4 regions of the Undibacterium sp. RuRC25W genome follow, and region 2 is predicted to be linked to each of the others. Evidence: predicted binding sites of a transcription regulator. Region 2 holds the regulator's gene; each other region holds the start of a gene.
The links. The regulator sigma-54, encoded in region 2, starts transcription at its own class of promoters, with help from an activator protein. The targets are predictions, from matches to a motif close to TGGCANGNAANCTGCTTT.
Positions count from the first base shown of each region.

Region 1: urtA (urea ABC transporter substrate-binding protein) is a predicted target of sigma-54. The motif match lies at 2,175-2,192, and genes of this name have one in related genera.
Region 3: ACO0KV_RS06500 (TorF family putative porin) is a predicted target of sigma-54. The motif match lies at 3,856-3,873, and genes of this name have one in related genera.
Region 4: ACO0KV_RS07100 (ammonium transporter) is a predicted target of sigma-54. The motif match lies at 3,495-3,512, and genes of this name have one in related genera.

Region 1 is NZ_JBMPPD010000023.1:2,023-9,982, reverse strand. Features, by position in the region: gene urtB (urea ABC transporter permease subunit UrtB) at 1-694, opposite strand, end outside; gene urtA (urea ABC transporter substrate-binding protein) at 868-2,121, opposite strand; gene ACO0KV_RS11670 (hypothetical protein) at 2,355-2,708, shown strand; gene ACO0KV_RS11665 (hypothetical protein) at 2,829-3,938, shown strand; gene ACO0KV_RS11660 (beta/gamma crystallin-related protein) at 4,553-5,350, shown strand; gene ACO0KV_RS11655 (hypothetical protein) at 5,426-6,679, opposite strand; gene ACO0KV_RS11650 (outer membrane lipoprotein-sorting protein) at 6,715-7,503, opposite strand; gene ACO0KV_RS11645 (ABC transporter permease) at 7,513-7,960, opposite strand, start outside.
Region 2 is NZ_JBMPPD010000013.1:39,614-47,573, forward strand. Features, by position in the region: gene ACO0KV_RS08050 (KpsF/GutQ family sugar-phosphate isomerase) at 1-140, shown strand, start outside; gene ACO0KV_RS08055 (KdsC family phosphatase) at 140-676, shown strand; gene lptC (LPS export ABC transporter periplasmic protein LptC) at 673-1,296, shown strand; gene lptA (lipopolysaccharide transport periplasmic protein LptA) at 1,335-1,901, shown strand; gene lptB (LPS export ABC transporter ATP-binding protein) at 1,921-2,685, shown strand; gene ACO0KV_RS08075 (RNA polymerase factor sigma-54) at 2,696-4,180, shown strand; gene hpf (ribosome hibernation-promoting factor, HPF/YfiA family) at 4,290-4,634, shown strand; gene ACO0KV_RS08085 (enoyl-CoA hydratase/isomerase family protein) at 4,799-5,893, shown strand; gene ACO0KV_RS08090 (ABC transporter ATP-binding protein) at 6,267-6,995, opposite strand; gene ACO0KV_RS08095 (ABC transporter permease subunit) at 7,006-7,960, opposite strand, start outside.
Region 3 is NZ_JBMPPD010000010.1:1,877-9,836, forward strand. Features, by position in the region: gene ACO0KV_RS06485 (peptidase domain-containing ABC transporter) at 1-1,142, shown strand, start outside; gene ACO0KV_RS06490 (YifB family Mg chelatase-like AAA ATPase) at 1,544-3,073, opposite strand; gene ACO0KV_RS06495 (accessory factor UbiK family protein) at 3,308-3,550, opposite strand; gene ACO0KV_RS06500 (TorF family putative porin) at 4,025-4,771, shown strand; gene ACO0KV_RS06505 (P-II family nitrogen regulator) at 4,786-5,124, shown strand; gene ACO0KV_RS06510 (ammonium transporter) at 5,156-6,736, shown strand; gene ACO0KV_RS06515 (tetratricopeptide repeat protein) at 7,020-7,960, opposite strand, start outside.
Region 4 is NZ_JBMPPD010000011.1:29,434-37,393, forward strand. Features, by position in the region: gene ACO0KV_RS07085 (putative bifunctional diguanylate cyclase/phosphodiesterase) at 1-63, opposite strand, end outside; partial or broken gene ACO0KV_RS07090 (IS4 family transposase) at 422-606, opposite strand; gene ACO0KV_RS07095 (penicillin acylase family protein) at 916-3,150, opposite strand; gene ACO0KV_RS07100 (ammonium transporter) at 3,561-4,763, shown strand; gene ACO0KV_RS07105 (hypothetical protein) at 4,829-5,005, shown strand; gene ACO0KV_RS07110 (DUF3079 domain-containing protein) at 5,025-5,225, opposite strand; gene ACO0KV_RS07115 (SCO family protein) at 5,362-6,000, opposite strand; gene ACO0KV_RS07120 (formylglycine-generating enzyme family protein) at 5,997-6,827, opposite strand; gene nirK (copper-containing nitrite reductase) at 6,835-7,960, opposite strand, start outside.

The DNA.
Region 1 (7,960 bases), on a different contig from region 2:
TTAACGCGTGTAGCGTTGAGACGACTTCAATCCGGATACTTTCATCGGGTTCCATGTAGCTGCCATCCGAATTCTGCCGAAGCATGGATTCGAGAATAGGTTTCAGACTCGCGTTTGTTGTCTCTGCCAGACTGTGGACAGCGGCTTTACGTGCGACAGGATCAGGAGATTGCAGATTGGCGCTAGCAATCAGCAGTTGTAATTGTGCTTTGATTTGAGGGTCGCTCTCCTGCGCATCCGCACGCTCGAGCAAAGGCAATTGTTCAGCAGTGGCTTGCTGTTGTAAATCATGGACGGCCGCCATGCGGACAGTCCGGTCTGTAGAAAATAATTTCATACCCGACAAGGCACTATCGAGGGCACCCCGTAAGCGATTATTGATAGTTAAGGCATCAGCACCATCAGGCAGGGTCGATATTTTTCCGGTGCGCAGATCAATGGCGGCGTCACCCTCCACGATGAACACCGCCTGATCTTTGACGTACACATTTTCATTCTTTAACGCATTGAGTACCCGTGCCGCCTCGACGTTGGCGAGGGCTGCAATCGCATTAACGGCGACGATGCGTGTATCCGGATCATCTCCCGCAAGCTCTTGCAATAGTTGCGGCGCTATCGTCGCCTGCGCAACACAACAAAGTCCAAAGCCAAGCAATATGCCAAGCACTATGTGACGGATTTTTTTGATGTTCATAGAGAGAGCCAAAGGATACTGCCGGGGATGTGATGCAACTCAAGTAAAGACGGTGCCAAGACGATGCCGACAGCGATTAACACCTTACCGCGTTAATCGCCCCACGGCATCCGAACATACATCCCGATGCACATCACAACACACATCAAGACGTCTGAAACAGACGCGTCAGATTACAATTTTTGCTTACCTTCGTTACCCTGGATGTACGGGCTCCAAGGTTGAGCACGAATTGTTTCTTTGGTTTTGTAGACGACGCTAAATTGTCCATCCGCTTTGATTTCACCGATCATGACTGGTTTGTGCAGATGATGATTCGTTGCATCCATCATGAGTTCAAAGCCAGATGGCGCTTTAAAGGTCTGACCACCCATCGCGGCAATCACTTTGTCGGTATCTGTCGACTTCGCTTTTTCTACCGCTTGCTTCCACATATAGATACCAACATACGTCGCTTCCATCGGATCATTCGTCACGACCGTAGCTGCATTGGGCAATTTCTTTGCAGCAGCGTAGGCTTTCCATTTTTTGATGAATTCGGTATTGACTGGACTTTTAACGGACTCAAAGTAATTCCATGCGGCAAGGTGACCTACCAATGGCTTGGTATCGACACCACGTAATTCCTCTTCACCCACCGAGAAAGCCACAACTGGCACATCGGTCGCTTTTAAGCCAGCATTACCCAACTCTTTATAGAACGGCACATTGGAGTCACCATTGATGGTGGAAATAACGGCAGTTTTACCCCCTGCTGCAAATTTTTTGATATTGGCGACGATGGTCTGATAATCAGAATGACCAAATGGTGTGTAGACTTCATCGATATCACTGTCTTTTACACCTTTACTATGCAGGAATGCGCGCAGAATTTTGTTGGTAGTACGTGGATAGACATAATCTGTTCCCAACAACACAAAACGTTTCGCGCCGCCACCTTCTTTGGACATCAGGTATTCAGTTGCCGGAATCGCTTGTTGGTTTGGTGCCGCACCAGTGTAAAACACGTTTTTCTCCAGCTCTTCGCCTTCGTACTGCACTGGGTAAAACAGCAGACTATTCAATTCTTTAAAGACGGGTAGTACGGATTTACGGGACACCGAAGTCCAGCAACCAAACACTACAGAAACTTTATCCTGAGAAACCAATTGACGGGCTTTTTCAGCGAACAGCGGCCAGTTGGAGGCCGGATCAACGACCACCGGTTCGAGCTTTTTACCAAGCACACCACCATGCGCATTGATTTCATCAATCGTCATCAATGCGACGTCTTTTAAGGATGTTTCTGAGATGGCCATGGTACCGGACAACGAATGCAAGATACCGACCTTGATAGTGTCCGCAGCAAATGCTTGCGACATCCAACCTGTGGCTGCCAAGGTCATTGCGGCCAACGCAGTGGCTTTTAAAACGGTGCGACGTGTCATGATTTCTCCTGATGATGGTTAAATACGAAAAGACTACGAGCTTCATCAGGGAGATAGCAGTAAACGTGCCAGCCTAGACGTCACCACCTATGACCAATCTCAACAGGTGATACGGCGCACTAATACTGAGGGTATAGAAAATAAAAGAGGAACAAAGATGTGCAAAAAGGAGCAAAGAATAGATGCTAAAACACGTCATCATCAAAAACAATGAATCAAAATGAGGAGTTTATTTGCAGCGCACAATTCCGGTGCAAGCGTCCATCAGTCATTTTTTTTTGGGGGGAACAGAAAAGATCAATGCGGAAGCTGGTTACCCAGTTCCGCATTGGTATGAGATCGGTGGCTTGTCCGCTCATCGCAGACAAAACGCACCTCGCTGCCGTCATACATATCAGTTGTATGTACAGCAGGTGAAAAACATCATATCAAAAAAATATGACATTGCTATGACTAAAATCAACAGATACCGCTTTCAGAACGGAGATTATCGGCTTTACGATCACCAGACACTCATTTTCTCGCAAAATGATCCTGCGGGGAACAACCTTAAAGAACTCTCCCCTTCGGTGAAACGCTTGCATTAACACAATATGAACGTCATCTTACATTCATTCTATTATCACCTACGGTCGGGTGGTGACATCGATGACCTCTGTTAAAATGCACCTCTGCAAGCAGGCTTTCGGCCACGCAAGATATGCCAATTGCCCACACAATCACAACTGATTGAAACGACTGCAGATATTAGCAATAGCAATCATTTTATTTTTATGAAGCAAACCATGCCAGCCAACAGTATCCGTTTTGAATCCCGCGTTACGACCAGTCATCTGCATTTAAACAATGTTCTGGAACATGCTTTTAAGCACACTGATGAGCATAAAGCAGTCCTGGTCTACGATGAACAATGCGAACTGGCATGTATCTTAAGTGCAGCATACCGGCAATGTCTTCCAAACGCTTTATGCATTGATTTTGACAGCACAGCCCCTGCAGACATATTGCAGACACTCGCAACACTACAAAGCGGTGATCTGGCAGTGTTAGTCCAGTCAACCAACTTCCGTCTGGAAGCCTATCGACTACGCGTGGAGTTGTTTAAACAAGGCTTGAAAGTCATCGAACATCCGCACCTAGGGCGCATGGAAGGTGATGAAATCGATTATTACATTGATGCCCTCGCCTATGACCCGCATTACTACCGAGTTGTCGGACGTAAGCTAAAAGAAAAAATTGATATGGCAAGCCACGGCGTTATCGATAGTGATGGTGCTGAATTAATTTTTAGCGGTCAGTTTGAATCAGCAAAACTCAATGTTGGCGACTATAGCGATATGAAAAACATCGGTGGTCAGTTTCCGATCGGCGAAGTATTTACAGAATCCGTGAACCTGGAAGACGTCTACGGAAAGGTGCGTGTATTCGTGTTTGGTGATACCACCTTTAGCATTAACAAACCGGAAAAGCCGATCACACTCATCGTAGAGAAAGGTCAGGTAATCGGCACAGAGGACTCGACACCGGAATTTGACCAAGTACTAGCAAATATTCGTGCTGATGATGGCGTAGTGTGGGTCCGTGAAGTAGGTCTTGGCATGAATCGCGCCTTCAGCAAAGACAGGACTGTGCGTGATATCGGCACCTATGAGCGGATGTGCGGCATTCATTTATCATTAGGTTCTAAACACGGTAGCTACGCAAAACCTCATATTAAGCGCGGCGAAGGCAGACATCATGTCGATGTATTTGCAGTCACCAAGTCTGTCCGCTTTGGTGACGAAGAAGTCTACAGCAATGGTCAATGGCGTGTCTGATCACGCTACTAACTTTTATTGAAATGATAAACGTCTCTCAATTTGAATCAATTATTGGTATGAGAAGTACCTGGATAATTTAAATTTATAGTAATCATGTCAATACCTCCTTTTTAGCCGAACACTCACTCACACTGTGTGATGTTTATCATTAAGGCAATAGACCTCTACAAACAATTTTGCTCCCATCACCTTAAGAAGTCCTCATCGGAAACCGTACCTCGATGCTTAACTATTTTTCGGTGTTGATTTGAAAAGCTACAATTAAATTAACTTATATTGTAGAGACCATGTTATACCTTTGGGCTTATCATGTCATATCAGATGCAAAAATGTCACGCTGATAAAGCGGGCTGCTGTTAGTTTGATTTTCATTTTTATAAATGATACAAACAAAGACCATGCCCTCCAAGATGTTTGCTAGCCAAAGAAAATTCTGGGAATTGATGTTTTATAGAATTTCAGTTGAAAACAAACGTCTGATCAAATGTCTTATGTGTTTCACCGTACTGAATTTCCTACCAACAAGTCCCAGAATGTCTAGGAATGTTGCGTAATAACGTTACGCCCCATGATTTGTTCTGTCATTAATAAAATATTCTTTGGAGAAGGCGATGAACCTACTTTTCAAATCGGCCATTGTGGCCGCTACCCTGACATTGTCAGCACAAGCGATGGCGCAGATCATACTTTACGAAAATAACGGATGGCGTGGACGCACTTTTTCAACCGCCCACGAAGTTGGCGATCTGAATCGGTATGGTTTTAATGATAAAGCCTCTTCGATCATTGTTGAGAATGGCCGATGGGAAATATGCGACAACGCAGGTTTTGGTGGTAAATGCATGATTCTCCAAAAGGGGAATTATCCCTCGCTGAGTTCCATGGGTATGAATGACCGGATCTCCTCATTAAGACCAGTCAATGATCGCGATCACTACGACAACGAAGCACCACAGCAAACAGGCCCGGCGTATGAATATCGACGTCGTCCGGATGAAGATATTTTTCAGGCGCAAGTCACCTCAGTACATGCCGTCTATGGTGCGTCAGCGCAGCGATGCTGGACCGAGCGTCAGCAGACGAATGAACCATCCCACAACAATGTCGGTGGAGCAATCGTCGGTGGCATACTTGGCGGGGTGCTTGGTCATCAGATAGGTGGTGGAAGCGGTCGTGATATTGCCACTGCAGGTGGTGCGGTTGCAGGTGCAGTGCTTGGTTCAAACGTTGGCGACAATTCTGGCTCACACAACTCAAGAGACGTACAGCGTTGTCAAACGGTGCCAAATCGAGAACCCGACTCATGGGACGTCACTTACAGTTTTCGTGGTTATGAGCACCATATACAAACACGCTACGCGCCAGGATCGACCATTTCTGTCAACCATAATGGTGAACCGAGACAATAACCTTGCATTGAAATTTTCGATAAACTAATCACCCAGGCCTAGGATAAAAAGAGACTTAAAATAGATCTATCCTGATTAGAAAAAATATCGCGCCATCAATTGCCAGCTCTGCATTTTGGTCGCGACACCGTAATCGCTAAGGCGATTGCCGCTGTTGCGTTGCCATTGCAGGGCAAACTCTGCATGGCTAAAATGAAAACGTGCTTCCAGCCAGGACATACGACTGGAGTCGACGGCATCGAAGCGACTCATCGCGCTGAGGTCTAGGTGATTGAGTAGCGCGTCTTGCCAACTTGCATAAACAAAGATAGCGCGCGCGGTTGGCGCTTCTTGTACCGTTTGAAGGTAATTGCGGTATTGCCCGTAAATGGCCAGTGGCCCTCGTTGTAATGCATCCCATTTGTTTTGATCGAGGGCACCTCCGTTGTATTCCAGTTCTGTCGTAACAGAAATTTTATTCTCCGTGGTATAGGTGAGGCCGACCGATGTACGGTTGCGAAATGCGCTAGTGTCAGGGAAATACAGGCCCTGCTGTTGATAGGCTTGCGCCAGCAAAGATGGACTGCGCCCACCTGACCATTCGACATAGGCCACGGTCGCGTCGTTAACCAACGTAGTCAGGTTCATACCGATTTGCGTTGGTAATTGCTCAGATTTAAAGAGTAAAAATTGCGGAGCCCATCCTTCTGCCATTTTTTGACTGAGTGCTACTAGCCAACGGTTCTGACTGTTGGTCGCGCCGATGTCAAGACTGAAGCTAGCGTTATTTGCTTGCTCAGCAAGCTTGGGAGAAAACAGCGCCGTCACCGAACCACCGTCCCATAATTTTTGCGCACGCAGCATGACGCTGCCCTGACGGTCTTCCTTCAGGCTGGAAGGATCGGCCGAAACAATCGATCGCAAAGCGCCATTCCGAAAAAAATCCGTCGGGTTATAACCTGTTGCCACTCCGTTTCTAACATTGATACGACCTGCATCAAGCAAGATATCATTTTGCATTTGCCAGATGAGATAAGCCTCTTTGACAGTGTTGATACTGTTTTGTCCTGGGATTTGCGCAGGCCAATTGATGTCGAGTCTATCCGACAATATCGCCCGCCACCCTTGTGCGAGAGTGCCATCGTATTGCACATCAAAAGACAGACGCTGACTTTGCTGGGTGCTGGAATTGCTGCGCAGTACACCACCACCTGCGGCAGCTTCGCTAAAAATGCGCCAGTTACTCGCTTTTTCGACGACATCTGGCATTTGATTGGCGACCAACAACGCACTGATGTCAGGATCGTCTTGAGCCTTAGATTGCAATGGTAGCAATCCGACCGCTGCCATACAAAGTATTAACAGGGGCGTGCGATGCGGCCTCATCATTCTGGTTTGAATCGTGGCAGGTAATCGCGCTGTAGCCAGAGTTCAGGGACATCGCGTTTGACCAGGTCAGAATAGCGCATGACGGTGACCCAACTAGGATCAAGGCCATCGATAATCACAGTCTCAGTCGGCCTGTCTATGCCTAGTTGTTTTTCGTAGCGACGGTAGTACGCCGTCTTCAACAATTTCCCACTTTCGGTATAGAAACGGGCTTTGACCGGGTGGTTATTGCCGACTTCTATCCACATATCGATATGGTGATAAGTTGCATCTGGCGTACTGGCGTTCATCGCCAGCTTGTAGCAATGTTTGATCTGGCGGTCGCCGTCTTGCGTATCTTCTTCCAATGCGGCGATTGCCTGATAATCTTTCGCGAGATTCACTGTAACCACATCACCATTCGACGCCTGACCGAGCAAGCGCTGCTGAGGAGACATCCGTATGCTAGCCTTGCTGCTGGGATCATAGAACCACAAATCTTTGCCGCTGTACAAAATCAACTTGTTTGCATCGCGTGCCGGTGCGACATACCGTATCAAACTGCGGAACTGGCCGCTGTTAGAATCAGCCTTGGAGTAGATCGCCAAGGTACTGGTATCCGTTTGTTTGCCACTGCGATATTCGACCAAGGTATTGGTCAGACCAAATGGATAATCGGGATTACGCACGGCATCGCTGGCTGCCAGAATTTCCTGAGGCTTTTGGGCTGCATTTGCTGCATTTGATAGTGATGCGAGCAAGCTGCACAGGAACAGACTGCATAACGATAAAGGGATGGTTTTCATGATTTATCCTTAAACATGGCGCAGTGCATCGACGATCATCATTTTAGAGGCTCGGTTTGCTGGCCACCAAGCAGAAAATACGGTCACCACAATCAGACCAATAACGCTACTGATGAGTAGCGGAATGTCTTGCCAGATTCTAACCAGAATCAGGTAGGCATATGAATAACCAGGCGGTGTCCAAGACAGGCCGCTGTGATTAATGATATAGGCAATGACCAATGCACTGAGCACGCCGATTATCGCACCGAGCATACCGAGCAAGATGCCTTCGCACAGAAACAGATTGCGCAGACCAGAGCGACGTAAGCCCATCGCTCGCAGCGTGCCAATTTCTACAGTACGCTCAACGACGGCGGTACTCATGGTATTTCCTATGGTGAACAAGACAATGACGCCTATCAGTATCGAAATGAAACCGAACATGGAATTCATGAATTGTACCGTCTGCACGTAC
Region 2 (7,960 bases):
TTCGTGCCGATCAGCTAGCTGTAGAAGCAGTCGAGGTCATGGAAACCTACAGGATCAATCAAGTGCTGGTCGTAGATGAAGATAGCAAACTGGTCGGTGCGCTGCATATCCATGATCTGACAAGAGCAAAGGTAATTTAATGTCTGACGCATTCATAAAAGCAACAGCAAAAGCAGCAAAAATCAAGCTGATGATATTTGATGTCGATGGTATTCTGACGGATGGCAGCCTGCATTTTAGTCCTGACGGCGAAGCACTGAAAACGTTTAATGTTCTCGATGGACAAGGGATCCGCTTATTACAAAAAGCGGGTATCGCTACTGCAATTATCAGCGCCCGCAAATCTGCGATCGTTTCTAAACGCGCTTCAGACCTCGACATTACGCATGTCCGTCAAGGCATCCATGATAAAAAAACTGCCTTCTTTGAACTTCTGGCGGAATTGAATCTTACCAGCGACGAATGTGGCTTCATTGGGGACGACGTCATCGATTTACCAGTATTGACCCGTGTCGGATTTGCCGCAAGTGTCCCCAATGGCCATCCAGAAGTTCGCTCAAGAGTAGATTATGTGACCACGGCACTTGGTGGTAAAGGCGCTGCACGTGAGGTGTGTGACTACATTTTACGGGCGCAGAACAAATACCAACTCGCTTTAGCTGACTATCTGGCATGAAACCACAAATCACCATTGACCGAGCACAAATCTGGATTGCAGTAGCAGTCCTAGGGTTTATTGCGCTCGGAAGCTTTTGGGTGGAAAATGCGTTTCGCCAGAGTGGAGAAGAAGATGCACAAAAATCTTCCGTGCGCCTTGAGCCTGATTACTATGTAGAAAAATTCAACTTCATACGACTATCGAATAGCAACAAAGCGAATTACCATTTAACTGGTGAGAAGCTGATCCATCTGCCACGTACCGATCAGTATGAAATTACCAATCCACACATTAATAGCTTTGCCGATCAACGCACCGCAGTCACAATCATTGCAGCACGGGCTGTTGTAGATCAGAAATCCAATACAGTCCTACCGAAACGCGAACACGATATAGTGCGCCTGTATGACAACGTGACCGTTGAACGCCCAGAGGGCGACAACTCACATTTTATGCGTTTAGAAACAGATTATCTGATGTTGACCCCGGATGATGATTTAATTACTTCGGATCATCCCGTCACATTATTTACCCACGGTATAGAATCTCATGCAATTGGTATGGTCGCTAATAATTCAACGCAGCAACTGGAATTATTAAGCAAAGTACGCGCACGTTTAAAAAAACGTGTTGATTGAGAACTTACCTGACAAGAAACCCAATTAGAAAGTAAACCATGCGCCTGACTCTCATTTCTACTCGTCAGATTGTGAGCTCGATAGTATTTTTTGGCCTCTGCACTTCGGTAGTTTTATCGGCACACGCCGAAAAAGCCGATAGCAAAAAAGAAATGGTCATTGAAGCGGATCATCTGATCAGTGACGGCAAAACCAATGTCACCACTTGCTCTGGTGATGTGCACATCACCAAAGGGACCTTGGTCGTCAGCGCGGAACGTGCTGTTGCTAGCAAAACCCCTGATGATTTTCAAAACGTAAAACTCTACGCTAAGGCTGGGGGTAAGGTCAGGTTTCGCCAGAAACGCGACGGCGGGCCAGACCTGTGGGTAGAGGGTGAAGCTGAGCGTGCCGAATATGACGAAAAAACAGAATTTATTAAATTCATCTCTCGTGCCAAAGTACGTTACCTTGAAGGTAGCAAGGTCACCGACGAACAAGAAGGCGAGTATCTCTCTTACGATAGTAAAAACGATGTCTTTGTTGGCTCGAATACAAGCAATGGCACTGCTGTATCTGGCGGTGGAAGAATCCGTCTGACTATTCAGCCAAAGAACGACAAATAAAATATCAAAGAAATATAAGATGCCAACCAATACCTCAGAAAAAACCAGCACGCTGGTGGTAAAAGGCCTGCAAAAACGCTACGGCGCGAGGCAGGTTGTCAGAGATGTGTCATTGACCGTGAAGAGCGGCGAAGTTGTTGGCTTGCTTGGCCCTAACGGGGCGGGAAAAACCACCTCGTTTTACATGATTGTTGGCCTCGTCCCATCGGATGGTGGAAGTATTACCATAGACGGCATACCCGCCTCTGGACTGGCGATTCATGAACGTGCGGTCTTAGGTTTATCTTACTTACCGCAAGAAGCCTCAGTTTTTAGAAAACTCACTGTTGAAGAAAACATCCGCGCGGTTTTGGAGATACAAAAAGATGAAAATAACAAATTTTTATCTAAAGGTGTTATTCAACAACGACTAGATGCCTTATTGGCAGATTTACAAATCGAAAAAATCCGCGACAACCCTGCCTTATCTCTGTCGGGGGGGGAGCGGCGACGCGTCGAAATTGCCCGTGCTTTGGCAACAAATCCGCGGTTCGTCCTGTTAGATGAACCATTTGCGGGCGTTGATCCCATCGCGGTCATTGAGATTCAGCGTATCGTACGCTTTCTCAAAGAGCGTGGTATTGGCGTTTTGATCACTGACCACAACGTGCGTGAAACATTGGGTATCTGTGATCATGCCTATATCATCAATCAAGGTGCAGTATTAGCCAGTGGCAAGCCTGACGACATCATTGAAAATGAATCGGTCAGACGGGTGTATCTGGGAGAACATTTCCGGATGTGACGGAAGCATCATGAAACAAAGCCTGCAACTCCGCACTTCCCAGCATCTGGCGCTCACTCCACAATTGCAACAATCGATACGGTTATTGCAATTGTCGACCCTTGAGTTACATCAGGAACTGGAAACACTACTCATCGAGAACCCACTCTTGGAACGGGTCGATGATCCTATGGATAATGCAGTCAGGCTATTGGCAGATGGCGCAATCAATAGCACCAGTACAACACCTGATGCAGGCATGGAAATACCAGATTTACAAGCAAATACCACTACGTCGCAGGATTCACAATCTGACACTGAATTTGCAACGAATGACAGTGTCAGCGCAAACGAGGAAGACTGGAGCTTCAATGATGCGCCAGCAGGCCAATACAATGCCGAAGATGATGACGGTCAACGTCAGCTAGAAGCAGCGCACATTGGTCTGCGTGAGCATTTATCAGAACAAATGCGACTCAATTTGCGCGAACCGCGTGATTTGGCGCTGGTTGAACTCATCATTGATGCCATTGATGATAATGGTTATCTCAGCGAAACATTAGAAGAAATTCATGCGAGTCTGCCAATAGAACTGACTGTTGAGCTAGAAGAATTATCATTTGCGCTCTCTATGGTGCAAAGTTTCGACCCCGCCGGAGTCGGTGCAAGATGTCCGGCAGAATGTTTGGCATTGCAGATAAAACGTTTACCTCATATCCCATTCGTGACGCGTCGCTTGGCATTAAGTATTGTTGAAAATCAATTAAATTTATTTGCCCAACGGGACTTCACTAAATTAAAGAAAATTTTTGATTGTGATGATGAAGATTTACGTGAAGCACAGCTTGTCATCCGAACATGCAAACCACGCCCAGGCAGTGAATTTGCTAAAAGTAGTTCAGACTATGTCGTCCCAGATGTAATTGTCAAAAAAACGGCGAATGGCTGGCAAGTCGTACTCAATCAGGACGTCATGCCCAAACTGCGCGTGAGTAGCATGTACGCGAATCTGATGCGTCAGCATCGCGGCGAAAATGGTCTAAACACCCAACTCCAGGAAGCACGCTGGCTCATCAAAAATATGCGCCAACGCTTTGAAACCATATTGCGCGTTGCGCAAGCGATAGTAGAAAGGCAGCGTAATTTTTTTACGCACGGTGCAGTTGCTATGCGCCCCCTTGTTTTGCGCGAAATAGCTGATACACTAGGACTACACGAAAGCACAATTTCTCGTGTAACGACCCAAAAATACATGTTGACCCCACATGGCATGTTTGAGTTGAAGTACTTTTTCGGCAGCCATGTCGCGACGGAAACTGGGGGAGAAGCATCGTCCACCGCGATACGAGCACTCATCAAGCAGTTGATAGGAGCAGAAGACCAGAAGAACCCACTCTCTGACAGTAAAATTGCAGACATGCTGGGTGAACAGGGCATGGTAATTGCCCGACGTACCGTCGCCAAATACCGAGAAGCCTTGAAAATTCCTCCAGTGAGTATGCGTAAATCTTTATAAGTTTGTCCTTGTATTTACGGTTTAAATTGCTATATATGATTTAGCTCAAAACACTTCCGATGAAATGAGCGCATCATCATAGTATGGAACATTATTATAGGAGCACAGTATGAATCTCACCATCAGTGGACATCACGTCGAAGTAACTCCTGCAATTCGCGAATACGTACATACCAAGCTAGAACGGGTACGGCGTCACTTTGATCAAGTCATTGATATTGCCGTCATCCTGACGGTAGACAAGCTCCGAGAAAAAGAAAAACGTCACAAAGCCGATATCAATCTACACATCAGCGGAAAAGATATCCATGTTGAAAGTCTGGCGCATGATTTATATGCCGCCATTGATTCACTGGTCGACAAACTGGACCGTCAAGTCATTAAGCATAAAGACAAAATTCAGGAACATCAGCACGATGCAATAAAACATATGCCAGACCCGGCATCGGCATAATTTCCATCCCCTGAATAATCGGGGACATCAAAACAAAGGACGCTTTCTGGCGTCCTTTTTTGTTTATACCAAGCTCTTTGTTTAGCGATGTTGAAAGCACGTGACGTCTTGCCAACCAAAGCATAAAATGATTGCTTCATCACGATCAATTTATTGGTAATCCTATGAGCGAACACGTCCTGACATCCGTTAAAAATCATATCGGTTTTATTACGCTTGACCGCCCCAAAGCCCTTAATTCATTATCTCTGGACATGGTACGCGCGATGACTGCTAGCTTGCTCCAGTGGCGAGAAGATGAACACATCCGTGCCGTGTTTATTCAGAGTAGTAGCGAAAAGGCTTTATGTGCAGGAGGTGATATTCGCTTTTTTTATGACGTCGGAACAGCAACGCCGACGGGTGACAGCGCGCTATTAGAAGATTTTTTCACCGAAGAATATGCATTAAACCATTTAATTCATTTCTATCCAAAACCTTACATCGCGCTGATGAACGGCGTCGTCATGGGCGGCGGCATGGGCATTGCTCAAGCAGGCCCTGACACTAGCGTGCGCATCGTTACTGAGCGCACAAAAATGGCGATGCCTGAGGTAAATATCGGTTTATTTCCAGATGTCGGTGGTGGTTATTTCTTATCCCGCACACCAGGCCAAATCGGCACTTATCTTGGATTAAGTGGAGAGATCATTGTTGCTGCCGATGCCCTTTATGCTGGGCTGGCCGATGTGTTTGTTCCAACCACTGAAATCCCTGCTTTGATGGATTTCTTGAGCAATAGCGATGCGACTGATTGGCGTAAAGCGATTCACGATTTTGCTAGTGCGTTTGCGTCAAAAGTCGACCCAGCACAAAGCAAACTCGCCGCGCAACGTGCAGAAATTGATGCATTGTTCATTGGAGATAGCGTTCCTGTTATTACTGAACGCCTGAAAGCAAGCGACAGTACCTTTGCCCAGACGACCCTCGCAACAATGGCAAAACGCTCGCCATTACTGATGAGCGTCACGTTAGAACAATTGCGCCGCAGCGCCAGTATGTCAGTCTCAGATTGCCTGCGTATGGAAAGAACGATGGTGCGCCACTGCTTCAAACATGGCGAAGTCTTAGAAGGTGTACGTGCTTTAGTTGTCGACAAAGACAATCAACCACGATGGTCACCTGCAGACTTATCAGAAGTCACACGCGATATGGTAGTGGAATTCTTCACGCCAGTATGGCCAAAATACGCCCACCCATTGCGTTCGTTAGTGGGGTGATGGGGTAATGCTTCGGTGAAGTGACGTTGGTCGTTGATACCTAATCCAAAAGCCGCCCCTCCATTGCGCTTGCAGTAGAGGGGCGTTTTCTGCTTTCCATTTAGCGTAGCTAGTTTTGATTGTGCAATTACCTTTATCCGCTTTAGATAAAGCAATTTGTGCTTCACGGAAAACGGATCAGAAAGTATCTTTGTCTGAGCGAAGCGAATTTAGATACTTTCCCGTTTTACGTGACGCGCACATTGTTCCTACACACTGTGTTGCATTCGAAGAACGAAGTCTGCGGAGCGTTTCTTTGGCTCGCTTTTCCCAGCAAACCCTTGCGAAAAGAAACGTGATTGGCTGCCGAGATACGCAACAAAATGCCAGCACATCAATGCTGCGCATTCCCCCCCAAATACGCCGCCTTCACCGCCGGATCGTTCTGCAAACTCGCCGCAGGCCCATGAACAGAAATCCGCCCATTCTCAAGCACATAACCATAATCAGCAACCGCCAACGCAGCAGCTGCAAACTGCTCTACGAGCAACATAGTCATCCCTTCGTGCTTTAGACGCTGAATAATCCGGAAAACTTCATCCACTAAAATCGGCGCCAATCCCATCGATGGCTCATCGAGCAAAATCACTTCAGGATTTAACATGACTGCACGTGCCATCGCCAGCATTTGCTGCTCACCACCAGACAAGGTGCCAGCGAGCTGATCGCGACGTTCACGCAGGCGAGGAAATAACTCCATCGCCTTTTGCAAATCCGTATCAATATCGCCGCGACTGCGCGATCCTGTAAAACGAGGGAACGCGCCGAGCAATAAATTATCTTTGACCGACATGGTTGCAAATACCCGTCGACCTTCCGGTGAATGTGCCAGACCAGCGCGTGCAATTTTGTGCGAATCGAGTCCGGTAATGTCCTGTCCTCCAAGATTAACGGTACCCTCTTTCGGTTTTAACATACCGGAAATAGCGCGCATGGTCGTCGTTTTACCTGCACCATTTGAGCCAATCAGAGTCACCACTTTGCCTTTTGGGACGGACAAAGAAATGCCGTGCAATACTTGCACCTTACCGTACGCGGCGTGTAAATTTGAAATCTCTAACATGCGGTTCTCCTTACGCCGTAGCCACTGGATGGGCTGCGCCACTCAGCTCTTCACTGACGCTTCCACCAAGGTAAGCCTCAATCACTTTCGGATCAGCCTGAACTGCGGCTGGCTTGCCCTCACAAATTTTCTGACCAAAATCGAGTACGGTGACGGTGTCGCATAGCGACATCACCACATCCATATGATGCTCAATCAGAATAATCGTGATGCCGTGTTCGCGAATTTTACGAATGATCGCGATCAGCTCTTTGATGTCAGGCGCAGTCAATCCTGCGGCTGGCTCATCAAGCAATAACAATTGTGGATTTAAACCCAGCGCACGACCAATTTCCAACAAGCGTTGTTTACCATAAGGCAGATTACGGGCTTCTTCATTTGCCAGATCAGATAAACCAACAAAGTGCAAAATGCTCGCAGCGCGTTCACGTGCTGCACGCTCTTCACGCAGATACCGTGGTGTGTGCAGCATGGCATCAAAAACGTTACTACGGAAAGTACTATGCAAACCCACCAACACGTTTTCGGTAGCAGTCATTTCGCCAAACAATTGTACGTTCTGGAAAGTCCGCGCAACACCGCCTAAAGCGATCGCTGATGGCGTCGTTCCTGAAATTACCCGCCCAGCAAACTCAACCACACCGTCAGTTGGTTTGTAGATACCGGTCAACACATTCATCATTGTGCTTTTACCGGATCCATTCGGGCCGATCAATCCATGCACCGTACCTTGGGCAATTTGCAGGTCAACATGATTCAGGGCTTTTAATCCACCAAACTGCATCAACAACTGGCGGGCACTCAACAACACGCCAACGCGCTCACCGCCCGCATTCGCAATTGCCAACGATTCGTCCACAGCCTGCGCACCTGACTGAGCGATAAGATGACGAGGACCTTTACCAAACATGGCACTCACAAAACCGACAATACCATCCTGCAAATAATAGACAACGAATAAGGTC
Region 3 (7,960 bases), on a different contig from region 2:
GAGAAGCATCGCAAGAGCGTCTTATTTTGTCCTCCAAAGAAAGCAGTCATTTCTTAGAAACAGTTCGCGCGATATCTCCATTAAAACTGTTTGGTCGAGAAGATGAGCGCCGTGCGCGGTGGTTGAATCTCAAAATGGATGTGCAGAACCGCGATATTAAAACGCAGAAAATGTCGATAGTGTTTAAGATTACCAATACCACTTTATTTGGTATTCAGGGGCTTGCTTTGTTTTATATTGGTGCTGGACAGGTAATGTCGAATGCCTTATCTGTTGGCATGCTGATGGCATTTTCTAGTTATGCAGGAACATTTTCAGGGCGCTTCTTTAGTTTGATTGACTTAGTCGTCAACCTCAAAATGCTCGGTCTGCATAGCGAACGCCTGGCTGATATTGTGTTGGAGGAAGCGGAAGTCGACACAGCAATAGAGACAGACTTATCCCGTATTAATCCAAGCATTACGCTCAAGAACATCAAGTTTCGCTATGGCGAAGGTGAGCCGTGGATATTGAATGGAATTAATTTGACCATTCCAGCCGGACAGAGCATTGCCCTTGTTGGGCCTAGTGGCTGCGGCAAAACTACGTTGTGCAAGGTGATCCTCGGTTTGCTTAAACCGACTGAAGGCGAAATCCTGATTGATGATATTCCGATTCAGCAATTAGGAGTGAAAGCCTATCGTCAATTAGTCGGTACAGTAATGCAGGATGATGTGTTGTTGGCTGGTTCTATCAGGGACAACATTAGTTTTTTTGATGCACATACTGATCAAACACGAGTGGAACAATGCGCGCAACAAGCGGCGATTCATCAGGATATCGTCAAAATGCCGATGGGCTACCAGACTTTAGTGGGTGATATGGGCAGCAGCTTATCGGGTGGTCAGAAGCAACGCGTGTTATTAGCGCGTGCCTTATACAAACACCCTAAAATCCTTGCTTTGGATGAGGCAACAAGTCACCTTGATGTCGACAACGAGCACAAGGTGAATGAGGCATTGCGGGGGTTACAACTCACCCGCATCATGGTTGCACATCGTCCTGAAACCATTAATGCGGCGGAGCGCGTAGTAACGCTCCAAAGTGGAGTGATGACGGAACTGCGCATGACTGCGGTCTCACCGCTTCGGGTGTTGGTATAAATGACAAGGTAATTGGCGATATCGTACTGAAAAGCCGGATATTGAGCGTTATGCCTAATGAACTAGTATTTTCTTTCAACTTGCTTCCCACACTTCTCATCATCGCTTAGGTGTTAATGCCATGTTGAAAGAAGGCCATCAATAATGACAGCAAGAGAGAGGTCAGCCTTCATGCGTTCGCTTGTAGCGGATATCGGTTATCTAGGTTGTATCCGGCTGGTCGATATCATCTTACATAGTCAAATTAGACATGCTTCATGTCGACCGCCGTAATGGCAGATGCTACATAGTTACCGTACCAGATCCAGGAAGGGCAGGTCATCCCCAAATTTGTTTCAACGTGATGAAACGTCTACTTAACTTGGGGAAGTCCAGGTGACGACACCCGCCATGAAGGTGGCTTAATGCTCCCTCAGTGCCCGTCTGTACTGGATGGCTTCCGCGACATGGGGTGTGCTAATGGTCTCTGCAGCGGCGAGGTCGGCGATGGTTCTCGCTACTTTTAATACCCGGTGATATGCGCGTGCAGACCAGGCAAACTTGGTGATGGCTTGGGTGAGAAGCTGTTGTGCGGCGGAATCCGGTTGGCATAAAGCATCAATTTCGCTGGTGCTGAGTAAGTTGTTGGCTTTTCCTTGTCGTTTCTGCTGGCGCTCAAATGCCGCTTCAACCCGTGCGTGGATGCTGGCGCTGGTTTCGCCGTCGGCTTGCCTGAGCAAGTCGGCATGCGGCAGGGCGGCAACCTGAATTTGCAGATCGATACGATCCAGTAAGGGGCCGGAAATTTTGTCCTGATAGCGATTGATGGTCTCAGGCGTGCAACGACATTTGCCATTACTGTGGCCGACATAGCCACAAGGACAAGGATTCATCGCGGCAACGAGCTGAAATCGTGCCGGAAAGTCGGCCTGACGTGCCGCGCGCGAAATCGTAATGTGACCCGATTCCAGCGGTTCGCGTAAGACTTCTAAGACTTTACGGTCAAATTCTGGGAGTTCATCTAAAAATAGCACCCCCCGATGCGCGAGAGAGATTTCTCCGGGGCGTGGGTTACCGCCCCCACCCACCAGCGCGACTGCAGAGGCTGTGTGATGGGGGGCGCGGTACGGCCGTATCTTCCACTTGTCAATCGAGAAGCCTGCTGTCAGTGATTGCACGGCAGCTGATTCCAACGCTTCCTGATCGGTCATGGTGGGCAAAATACCCGCAAAGCGCGCTGCCAGCATGGATTTACCTGTGCCGGGTGGACCGACCATTAATACGGAATGAGACCCAGCAGCGGCAACTTCGAGTGCCCGCTTGGCTTGTAACTGTCCCTTCACCTCGCTGAAGTCGGGGTAGATTGCTGCCTGCTTAGTCTCAACGGGGCGATGACGGGATAGCTTATCGTCACCGGAGATTGCGGCAAAGTGAGTGCAAACTTGGAGCAATGAATCTGCTGGGTAAATCGTCGCATCGCTGACTAATGCCGCTTCGTGCGCATTGGCGCTCGGTAAGATAAAGGCACGTTTGCGTTCCGGCCTTGTATCGCGCTGACTCTGGCAAATTGCAAAGGTCATTGCCAGGGCACCGCGAATCGGCCGTAACTCACCTGATAACGAGAGTTCACCTGCGAATTCATAGTGTTCCAGCATTTCGCCGGGGATTTGGCCTGAAGCAGCGAGGATGCCGAGGGCAATCGGCAAGTCGAATCTGCCTGATTCTTTGGGTAGATCTGCCGGCGCCAGATTGACCGTAATTCGCTTAGCCGGGAACTCAAAACGCGCGTTTTGTATGGCTGCGCGGACCCGGTCTTTGGATTCTTTGACTTCAGTTTCCGGCAAACCAACGATGGCAAAAGCTGGTAGACCATTCGCCAGATGCACTTCAACAGTCACTTGTGGCGCATGCATGCCGGCCAATGCACGGCTTTTTAAGACGGCAAGACTCACATTTTTCCTTTATGCTAAAAAGCTCTCACGCCCATACGGAATTAACCCCAGCAGAACGGAGGGGCGACGCATCAAATACCACTTTGTCTTTTAAATCAGTCCAGTCGCCGTGAATAATTTGATGAATACGACTGTAACCCGTCACCAAACGGGTAAGGATGACGTACTGGTGTGCATCCAGCAGATCGGATGCACCAAGGTTAAGAAAAAGAGAAAAAACTGAGGATACCCCGCTTACTTTGGTGGGATCTGTGTTTCTAATGCTGCCACACGCGCTTCTAGTGCTTCCAGCTTGGCACGGGTCTTGGCTAACACTTGTGCCTGAATATCAAACTCTTCACGTGTGACCAGATCTAGTTTAGAGAATCCCTGGGTCATCATTGCTTTGACATTTTTTTCTATGTCTTTTGCTGGTGAGTTTTCCAGTGCCTGGCTAATTTTTGCCTGCATGTCGTCGAAAAAATTTTGCTTGTTCATGGTGTGTTGTCCTGGTTATTGACGGCTACGCACATTTATGGTGCGATTTTTTTACTATCAGATTACATTAAAACGTTTGCTGCAAATTGGTGCAAATCGACTGTTCGTTCAGACCAGTTGGGTAGTGTAGTTTTGACTAAAAGGAAATCATAACCTAAAGCTAGAGAGCTGCCCATGGTCTTAGCGCCTCTCTTCACAACAGAGATATGACAAGGCGTAACAAAGCGGTCACCGCAGGGCGATAGGATCATAATTAGAGACAAAAAATTAAGAAAAATTCAGTTGTGTATTGTTCCCAAGACACCTGGCACAACTCCTGCTTATACAAAAGCGAAGAGCTCTATCAAGTTCAATGAGTTCATTTCCCGCAGGGTCACGGATGATCTTCTGGCTTTGTGTATCAGCGGTTGACGAAGTGAGTTCAAGGCAGTTTCTTAATTATTAATAATGTTCAAACCTTTAAGGGGAAGCAAAATGAAGAAAGCTTTACTTGCTGTTGCAGTGGCCTCAACGCTCATGACTGGATTTGTACATGCTGAAGACGCAAAACCAGACAATGAAGTTAGTTTTAATGTTGGTGTTGCGAGCGACTATCGCTATCGTGGCATTTCTCAGACTCGTCTGGATCCAGCATTGCAAGGCGGTGCGGACTACACAAATAATCCAACAGGCTTTTACGCTGGTACCTGGTTGTCTTCCATTAAATGGACAAAAGATGCAGGCGGCGGTGGCGATGTTGAGTGGGATTTGTACGCAGGTAAGCGCGGCGAAATCACTAAAGACGTGACGTATGACGTTGGTGTTCTGAGCTATGTTTATCCTTCCAATGGTCTGGGTAATGTCGCTGGTTTAGTTAACGCAAACACCACTGAGATCTACGGTCAGGTCGGTACAGGTCCTTTCTATGCAAAATACTCCAGTTCTGTGACAAACCTGTTCGGTAATGCAAACAGTAAAAACAGCGGCTACCTTGATTTGGGCGCGAATGTCGAGTTGACAGAAGCGTACACATTGGTGTTGCATGCTGGTCGTCAGATGGTTAAAAATAACTCTGCGTACTCGTACACTGACTGGAAAGTTGGCGTAACTAAAGAATTTGTTGGCGTTGCTTTCACTTTAGCGGCGATCGGTACGAATGCTAATAGTTCTCTGTATGTAACACCAGCGGGTAAATTCACTGGCAAGACAAGTCTGGTCTTGACGGCCGTTAAAACTTTCTGAAGACCGAGGATAGTATGAAACTCATTACAGCGATTATCAAACCTTTCAAACTCGATGAAGTGCGTGAAGCCTTATCGGAAATGGGAGTACAGGGCATCACCGTGACCGAAGTCAAAGGTTTTGGCCGCCAAAAAGGTCATACCGAGTTGTATCGCGGTGCTGAATATGTCGTTGATTTCTTGCCAAAAACTAAAATCGAAGCCGCTGTGGATGATGCGATTGTTGATCGTGCTATTGAAGCGATCGAAAATGCAGCCCGTACCGGCAAAATTGGTGATGGAAAGATTTTTGTCTATGACTTGCAACAGGTTGTGCGTATCCGTACCGGCGAAACCGGCAACGACGCACTCTGACGCACTCTGATTGATTCATTAGGGAATTCATATGAAAAATATATTTAAAAATATGCTGGTAGCAGGTGCCTTGCTTGCTTCAGTAGGTTTTACGTCCGTCGCATTGGCGGACGATGCACCAGCAAAAGCTGACGCCACTGCGGCATCCGCAGTCACCGCTTCAGCACCAGCAGCAACTGCTACCCCAGCGCCAGTCGTTGCACCTGCTGCGGCTTCTGATGCAGCAACTGCTTCCGCACCTGCCGCCGCTGCAGACGCGTCAGCAGCATCTGCACCAGCGGTCGTTGCTAACAAGGGTGATACTGCATGGATGCTGGTTTCCACGCTGTTAGTGATCCTGATGACGATTCCAGGTCTGGCATTGTTCTACGGTGGTTTGGTCCGCTCCAAAAACATGCTGTCCATCCTGATGCAAGTGTTCATGATCTTTGCTGTGATCATTGTTCTGTGGTGCCTCTATGGCTACTCCTTGGCATTCACTGAAGGTAACTCTTTCATTGGTGGTTTTGATCGTGTGTTCCTCAAAGGTATCTGGGATCCAGTTAAAGGTACATTCGCGACCGCTGCAACATTCAGCAAAGGTGTTGTGATTCCTGAGTTTGTTTATGTCGCTTTCCAGGCAACGTTTGCAGCGATTACTTGCGGTCTGATCATCGGCGCGTTTGCTGAACGTGCAAAATTCAGCGCAGTACTGGCATTCGTCGTGTTGTGGTTCACATTCAGCTACCTGCCGATTGCACACATGGTCTGGTTCTGGACTGGTCCTGACGCCATTAAAGATGCAGCAACTGCGGCAGCTGAGTTGGTTAAAGGTGGTTTCCTGCAACAAAAAGGTGCACTTGATTTCGCTGGTGGTACTGTTGTGCATATCAATGCAGCGGTTGCCGGTCTGGTTGGCGCGATCATGATTGGTAAGCGTGTTGGCTACGGTAAAGAATCCATGGCACCACACTCTCTGACAATGACAATGATTGGTGCTTCGTTGTTGTGGGTGGGCTGGTTTGGTTTCAATGCTGGTTCAGCATTAGAAGCAGGCGATATCGCAGCACTGGCATTCGTCAATACGTTGTTGGCAACAGCTGCAGCAACGGTATCCTGGGTGTTCGGTGAATGGATGTCTAAAGGCAAACCATCCATGTTAGGTGGCGCTTCTGGTGCTGTTGCTGGTTTGGTTGCGATTACGCCAGCATGTGGTTTCGTGGGTCCAATGGGTGCATTAGTCATCGGCTTGCTGGTAGGTGTGATCTGCTTGTGGGGTGTCAATGGTCTGAAACGCCTCATCGGTGCGGATGATTCTCTGGACGTCTTCGGCGTACACGGCGTTGGTGGTATCTTCGGTGCGTTGGCAACCGGTGTGTTCGCTGCACCAGCGTTGGGTGGCCAAGGCATCATGGACTATGTTGCTAACAAAATGTCTGCTGATCCATATGTGATCTTTGATCAAGTCAAAGTACAGGCGATTGCCGTTGGTACAACAGTCCTCTGGTCCGCAGTGGTATCCGTTATCGCCTTCAAACTGGTTGATATCGTCATCGGCTTGCGTGTACCAGAAGATGAAGAACGTGAAGGCTTAGACATCACCAGCCATGGTGAATCTGCATACCACTCTTAATTGAGCGGGAGGTTGCAGAAAGGTTTGATGTAGCAAAGCTAGTATCCTCAGTACGTGTATAGAGCGCACGGTGCTGATTTTATGAGCGGTTTAGCGTCATTGCTAAACCGCTCTTTTTTTGTCCCTGCCAACAACATCACGACAAAGCCAGTCTTTAAGATGAAGTAACATTTAAGGCACACTAGCGCAAGCAATCAGTTGTGGATTGCTTGAGAATGCAGAGCGCAAAAAAAGCGTGGCAGAAAATATCCTGGCACGCTTTTCAGACTTCAGATAGAAGAACTTATTTTGCTACTGGCGCTTCCAGTGGCTTGAACTTCAACCACAGCGAGGCGATATCCGCGGCGCCATCCGTGCCTTGAATGGTACCGAATGCTTCCGCTGCTTTATCACGATTACCCGCTTTGAGATAGGCGAGGCCTAAATGCAGTTTTGCTTCGTCAGCAGATTTCAGTCCGCCTTTAGCGATACCTTGATCGATCAGCGCGATACCTTTTTCAAATTGACTGTTAACAACGTAGTTATAACCAATATTGACCAAGCCAACGCCTGTTTTTGCATTTTTTGCGGCGGTTTCGCCAGCGTCCAATGATTTAACGTCGTCAGCCGCTTGTTTATTAACACGGTCACGTAATTGTTTATGTTTCGCAGCTTCTTTGCCTGCACCCAGCACGTTAGCGGCATAGCCAGCATCAACCACTGCTTTTGCTTCTGTCGGTAAGCCAGCCAACAACGCCAGTTCTGCCATTTCTACATATTGTCCTGGATCGTCCATATTGTTCGTTGTGAGCATCAAACGATACAGGTCCAGACGCAGGCGATCGGAGAACCCTGGTTTATGCTCAACGCGGTAGAGTAGATCACCCCAGTATTCTTTGCTTGGGTGGTAGGTGATCATCAATGTCAATAGCGAGGTGTAACCCGCGGTATCTTTGATCTGTTGATAGCTGCTTCCCAGCAAACGCAAGGTTTCTTCGGTTGGCGCGCGTTTTGCTGCCTGATCTTCGGCCACAATACCTTTGAGTTCCGTAATCGCATTCGGGAAATCGTTTTTGAGGTAATACGCTCGGGATAACAAATTATGCATCGAGGCGTTGGCGCTGTCTTTTTCTAAAAAGCGCTTAGCCCAGATAATAGCGGAGTCATATTTTTTTTCATTGAAATAGGTACCCGCTAAACCTTCGATCAAACGCTGTTTCTCATTGTCTTTGAGGAACTCAGATT
Region 4 (7,960 bases), on a different contig from region 2:
CAATATGATCTGTTGAATCCATCCTGCCTTACCAAATAAGCTAATGGCAATCCCTGCACTCATCGATGCCTGACCATAAGCCCAAGAAAAAGCGTACCAATTTTGCCGATTTTTGAACCAAGGAAAAATGAGAACGATGATCAGAAGAATATCAACCGCAAGAGAAAAAATGACATATAACTGAAGATCCATGTTGCTCACTTTTCTGCATGTACGTCAGTCGATATCCTTACTATCGGCCATGCGTATTAAAAATTTCATTCGTATCTAAATAAATGTAACAGCTAAGACAGATTTATTTTGAATTTATTTATCACTCGTGTCCGGCTAACCATCGAATCAATTCAATTGGTTAGCGGTGAGTGCAGCTTAAGACATGTACTCATTGATCAAAAAGGCCCATGAAATCTCAGTGTTATCAAAAAACGGGCACCGATAAAATCGGTAATAAAGTGTACAACGAAGCTTTCAATTGCAATTCCTTTTTAACAATGGTGATCAGTACATAAGTCGAGATGAAGCAACAGATTTGCGTCTTTACGGCGTTCTCGTTGTTACCCCAAAATACTCACTACGCAAATGCTGCCTGATCCATTTGAAGAACAATTAACCGGAGATTATCGCAAATGGTCAATGTCAATTTCAAATCGCGGACGCTCCTAACATCACCAAAACCCTCGCCAGTATTGGCTTTACTTGCTTTTCCTATCAATTTTACCGGACAGTAGTAATAATATCTACCTAGTAGAACGCAGCAAAAAGGCGCAGCACTAATGTAGTAATGCGCCTTAAGAAGGATAATCATCTACAAATCCTTTGCCTGCAGAATGCGCCAACAAATTTTTTTGTCGTCAATGTCTGCAGCCAGCGATTGATATAGAGTTTGCATGCGAACAGATGCCAGGCATGACAGTTTCAATTACCGGGGTGATACTCGCGCTCTAAATTTTTCTTAATATCCTTAGGATAAAATAAGACATCTTTAAACTGTCCTCGACTATACATTTCAGCCTGATCATTAAAATGTTTAGACTCCGGATGACTATTATTGCCACCAGCTAGTATCGACTTTGCTTTCAGGTGCGGTCCGAACTCGACAACGGCGACGAAGCTATTGCCACGGTCGCCGTAGATGCGCTTGTTCTTTTGCTCCGCTACCATGCCGAATGCAGCGAGGGAACCCCAATTGGCTGAGGTAAATGCCACTGGATAACTTGGTTTGTTGTCATCGTATTCCTGGTGAATATCGGCACTGAGGCGTTGAAAACGGTTGATGTCGCCCCATGGTGTTTTCCAAGTACCAAAATCTGCATTGAGTTTATCACTGGCGCGTAAGAGCGATAGCAAGCGTTCGTGTGGATTGATGTGATCACGGATGTAATTCAATACGGGCATATGTGCCGCACGCGCTTTCTCTGCGCTACTTTTTACCATATCTTGTGCCCAGTAGATTGCTAATGAAGTCGGCACTGAATCAATTGCGAAACGTAGGTTCCACGATCGCAATAGGGCGATTTGTTCTGTCAACTTTTCTTTTAGGCGTATATCGTCGCTGCCCATATATGCAGCAAGCAATGCGGGAATCATCGGTTCGAATGCGGTGAGATAACTATCGTAAGCTTTACGAATCAATCCCTCTATCGTGAGCGCATTGGTGCCTTCCAATACCTGCACGGCATGGATGCCACGTGCGTTCTCTGGTAGTGCCCACATGTATTGCGGATAGTCTTTTTCGTGCGGGCTGCTGGAATGGGGATCATCCACAGCGCCAGAAGCAGTAAATGGCCAATTATTCGTATTTTGTATCCATCCTTTTGCTGGATTGAATAAATGGATAGTGTCTTTTATTTCATGTAAGCCCTGCCATTCGGTAGCGGAAGTCGTGCCGTCGACCGGTGTTCTCCAATCAAATTTCGGGTCTCGCTTCGGAATAAAATTGCCGTGAAAATAAGCGATATTCCCTTGGTCATCAGCATAAACCGTATTATTGGACGAATTCGTACGTAACTGCATGACGTCGTAAAAGCGTTGATAGTCATTGGCTTTGGTGCGGCCATAAGATTGCATCAACGCTTTTAAGGGTTCTTCCATCATTTTCACAGTCACCCATTTGCCATCTTGAGCACGAATAACTGGTCCATGATGTGTGAAAAACGTCTGAATAGTTTTGCTAGCCATGCCATTTACTGTCTTGTAGGGAATGGTTATCGGTACTACTTTCACAGCCCGTTGCTCATTGTCATATTGATAGAAAAATTGACCGTCTTTCTCTGTGATGGTTTCCAGATATTCATCGATCACATCGCCACCACCGGAAGTATGCATCCAGCCCAGATGTTGGTTAAACCCTTGGTAGACAAAAAATTGTCCCCAGGTCACCGCGCCATAGGCATTGAGACCTTGTTGACTAACAACATGCACTTCCGGACGGAAATAAAATGAAGTGTGTGGATTAATCAGTAATAAGGAGTGGCCATTTGCAGTTAATCTTGGTGCAATAGCAAAACCGTTTGAACCTTGAGGTTCAGCATCAAAGCCATTATCTGCAACTGCGATGACATTGGCTGTATCTGGGGCGTAAAATTTTTCTAAATTATGAAGATTAATATCTTCGATGTCGCCACCAATACTCCCTTCACTAAACGTCAGCGCCATCCAGGGTTCGAAGTGGGTAAATAACTTCGGTGTAATTTCAGGATGTTTATAGAGAAAATAATTTAGGCCATCCGCAAAGGACACCATCAATTTTTTCAACCACGGTGGACTTTGTTCGTATTTCTCTTTCATTGCGGCTGGCTGAATGTACATTTTCATACGCAGGTCGCGCCATATGTCTTTTTCGCCTTCGACTTCAGCTAAGCGGCCCATGGCATTGATGTAATTGAGTTCGATACGATTGAAGTCATCTTCTGCTTGTGCATATAAAAGACCAAATACGGCATCTGCATCAGATTGACCAAACACATGTGGTATTCCCCATTTATCACGCAAAATCTTGACGCGCTTTGCAGTCGCTTGCCAGCGTGCCCGTTCTAATTTTTGTTCATGGCGCGGCACCCCAGCATCTGTTGCAGCCACGGCGTTGGACAAAGCATAAAGACTGCTCACACACGCTAAGACAACTTGCTTCGCTGTTGGGTATAGACGCATCGGGATACTCCTGAGATTATTTGCCAACGTGATCCGCCTTTTCTTTCGCACGTCTCAAGTTGCGTTTTGTTTTAGCTTTTGATTTCATGGGCGCGATATCGTGCATCTTGTTTTACCCACTTATCGGCCGTTAAAGGAAATACGAAAATCCATTAAAGCAGCAGACACTGACCTTAGAACGCGAAAACAACGACAATTACTTTATGCATCGTTACAAAAAATCACCTATATACTTGCACCAAAATATGCCGAAAACTGCGACATTTAAGTGCAAATGTGAAATATCTCAAGGTAAATTTTAATTTTCATCAATAAAATCAATAGCTTAAAATACCGCACCAAAGTGGCGTGATTATTGCTTTATTGAGGCATTCTACGTTATAACCGCGCTAAATTGGGGAGATTGAACAATGGACGGAATGAGAAACGGCATCGACACACTATTCGTATTGCTCGGTGCAATCATGATTTTGGCGATGCACGCTGGGTTCGCTTTTCTTGAACTGGGAACGGTCAGGCGCAAGAATCAAGTCAATGCACTCGTAAAAATACTGGTCGATTTTGCAATTTCGACCCTTGCCTACTTTTTCGTGGGCTATGGGGTTGCGTACGGCGTTGATTTTTTTGCTTCGGCCGATGTGCTTGCAAATAAAAATGGCTATGAATTGGTCAAATTCTTCTTCTTGCTGACCTTTGCAGCCGCCGTCCCAGCAATCATCTCAGGAGGTATCGCCGAGCGGGCAAAGTTTTACCCGCAATTGGTTGCCACTGCACTTCTAGTCGGTTTCATCTACCCTCTTTACGAAGGAATCGCATGGAACCATCGATTCGGCATCCAAGGCTGGCTCAACGCGACTTTCTCTGCAGAATTCCATGATTTTGCCGGATCGGTCGTCGTACATGCAGTGGGTGGTTGGGTGGCATTGCCTGCAGTGCTGCTGCTCGGCGCGCGTACCGGTCGCTACAAGAAAGACGGCGCGATCGCGGCGCATCCACCTTCGTCGATTCCCTTTCTCGCGTTGGGCGCCTGGATACTAACCGTAGGCTGGTTCGGCTTCAACGTCATGAGTGCGCAATCGCTTGAAAAAATGAATGGCCTCGTCGCAATCAACTCCCTCATGGCCATGGTAGGCGGCACTCTGGTCGCGCTGTTACTCGGCAAGAACGATCCCGGTTATGTGTACAACGGACCGTTGGCAGGGCTGGTTGCAGTGTGCGCCGGATCGGATGTCATGCATCCAATCGGCGCACTCGTGACCGGAGGCGTCGCCGGCGCCATCTTCGTCCTGATATTCGCGCAAACTCAAAACAAATGGAAGATTGACGATGTCCTTGGCGTCTGGCCTCTGCATGGCCTGTGCGGCGCATGGGGAGGATTGGCAGCAGGTATCTTCGGGTTGAAAGCGCTGGGCGGGGCAGGCGGGATTTCTTTTATGTCTCAGTTGCTCGGCACTGCGCTGGGTATCATTATCGCGCTCACGGGGGGCTTTATCATCTACGGCGCGCTGAAATTAGTATTTGGCATACGTCTTAGCCAGGAAGAGGAATTCCAAGGTGCCGACCTATCCATCCATCATATATCCTCGACACCTGAACGGGATTCGAACTGGTAGCGAAAACATAGGCTCTGTCGCAATAATATTGAGAAGAGTGTGGCTAAGTAAAACGAAGGCCTTTGATGCGATCGGTAGTTGTTGCTGAATATGCTGAATATGCTGAATATGCTGAATATGCTGAGCAGCAAGGGCTTACGTTTTCCGCTGGAAGTAATGTTGGTTTGCAGACGATGGTATGCCACTTATTCTTTGAGTTAGACCATATTGATGCGCTGGCGGGACCATTCCGTCCAGCGTAAGAATGGATGCAACCGTCTGCTAGAAATCTGATTTGATTTCGATAACGCGGTAGTCCCGATCCAATCCCCATTCAACCCAATCAGAACCAAAGAGCTCAACTGGATGTTGAGTTCTTTCACTACCATTGCCACATGCCAACGAATCGGCCGCACAGTACTTGTCGCATCCCCAACATAAGCGTTCTGGATTTTTAGGATGGATTGGAAATTTTTTAGTCATCAGAGTGACGAGTAATACCTAAAACCTTCATATGCAATTTCCGCCTCTTCTAACAAACCAAACATTGGATTTTTGACTTTTTCTGCTTTTACATGGTTGTCACTACGCATTCGATATTTTTTGCAACAACGAGCGATTAGAAGGATGTGCGTTTAATTGCCAACTTAATTTTCTCAAGAAATTCACCATCGACAGTACCCAGTTCGCCGCTTCGCGCCAAAATCCGTCCCTGTTCATCTAATAAAATAATCACACTGGTATGATTAAATTCGCCACTATCCATTTGCCGATATTGAATATTGAGCGTTGCTGCCAATTGCCGTACCGATGCTATATCGGTGCGTGCAATTTTCCATTGTTTCGCGTCCAAATTTTTATTTTTAGCAATGGATTCTAAGGTTGGGAGATCGTCACGTACAGGATCAAAGGTGACCAACAAGGTCGATATTTTTTTCTGCTCGTCTGTTGATAATTTCTCTTCAAGCAATTGAATAGTATCGATCAACATGGGGCATACAAATTCACAAGAATTGTAGAACATACTGATCAACGTTACCTTACCGGAATGTGCGGAAAACTTAAATTTTGAACCCTGCTGATCCTCTAATATGATTGGAAGTTGATACACAGAATCGCTGGGGAGATTGCGATTTTCTACTTCTACGTTAACTTTTTTGGTACTAACATCTGCCGCCCATAATGCAGTGCTTGCCAACATTAAAAAGCTAGGTATCAAAATTTTTCTGACGATGTTCGAACCAATTAATCTTTTCATTTTTTACTTTTATTTTTTTGAATTTGCATTTCAGTATTCACATCACGTGCGCATCGGAAGCCAAGATTGGCGGTGGTACTTGCCCCCGTCAATGACGATAACAATGCTACGCGCATGAGAATGGCGTAATTTTCTTTATTCTGCAGACTAATTGCACCAGCACCACAAAATTTCAACTTATCGGGATCACCTTGATTACGACTGTCGGCACTCAATAGCAAGGCATTAAAATCGCTCACCCACTCCCAAATCACGCCATGCATGTGAGCGACGCCATAATAATTTGGTACGCTATTGATTTGATTAGACGTTGCATCAGAGGGCGCCGAATACCAGGAAAGGATACGTGCACGCCATTGTGGGTCACTACGAGCATCAGCACGATGCTCATCAGCAGCAGCAACCAATTCCCACTCATACCAACTGGGTAATCGTGCATGCTCTGAAGCGCAGAATGCTTGAGCTGCAAACCAACTGACATTCGTGACCGCCCTCTCCTTCTGCAAACCAGCCCCTATATCTTCTGCGTTCGCCCATGCTTGTAAATAACTACTTTCGGCAAAAATGGTAGGAATTTTATCGCGCTGCCATTTTGGATTTTTTTGAACAAATGCCAGAAATTCAGCGTTCGTTACGGGGGTGCTTCTCATATAAAAATCGCTGACTTTTGCGCTATCTTTCAATTCTGAGCCAGACAACACGCTGAAAAACGTGTTGCCCTGTATCGCCACATAATCAGCGGACTGCACAGAAAATGATAAGAGTAAAAAACTTACTCCCGCCACTAATTGTGCATTGATCCGTTGAAAAAAACTCCTTTTAAGCATGATTTTCTTAATGCTCAGCAGCTTTGGTCGGCGTTACTTTTGCGCGCGCATCTTTGACTTCATTCGCATGGACCTGACCACCTTTATTGTCCCAGCTGTTCAACACATAAGTCAGGATATTAGCCACTTCATCGTCGTTCAACTGATTCATCGCTGGCATCACAGAATCAAACTCTTTGCCATTGACAGTGACTTTGCCATTTAAACCGTGCAACAAAACATTCACTGCACGTTGATGATCCGCATTTAGAAAATCTGATTGCGCCAACGGTGGGAACACACCTGGCAAGCCAGCACCATTACTTTGATGACAGACAGAACAAGTCCCAGCAAACAACTGCGCGCCAGCGTTCACCTGATCTTGCAAGGTCAAATTACCGCTTTCCGCTGCTTTCGTCGCCGTACTCACTGCCAACATATTTGGCTGCGCTCTGTCTCCCAGATAAACCGAATCGAGTTCTTTGCCAGAATAGATATCTTTCTTCGCTGGGCCGTCAACTTTCATTATCGCTAAAGCGCCTTTATTGAAAGCACGGAATATCGAGTGATCAACCAAGACATAACTGCCAGGAACTTTGGTCTGGTATTCGACAACTGCGGCGCCACCAGCTGGAATCAACGTCGTCTGTACGTTCTTTTGGAAATTGCTACCGCCTTCAAATCTGACTTTATCAAAGATTGCGCCAATTACATGAAAACTCGATACCAGATTAGGGCCACCATTACCAATAAACAGACGTATTTTCTGATCGGTTTTAGCAGTTAATGCCTTATCACCAGTCAATGCACCTTCTGCACCATTAAACAATACATAGGTCGGTTTTTCGTCGATGGCCTTTTCCATATCAAAAGGTTGTAAGCCCTTTTCCCGGTACTTTCCTGTCGTATAAAAATCGCCTTGCATCACATAATATTCATGATCAACGGCTGGCAAGCCCTGCGGTGGCTCTACCAAAATCAAGCCGTACATACCATTGGCAATGTGCATACCTACTGGTGCAGTAGCACAGTGATACACATACACGCCTTCATTCAATGCCTTAAATGTAAATTGTGATTCGTGCCCTGGTGCTGTAAAACTGGAAGCTGCACCACCACCTGGCCCAGTTACACCATGCAAATCAATGTTATGT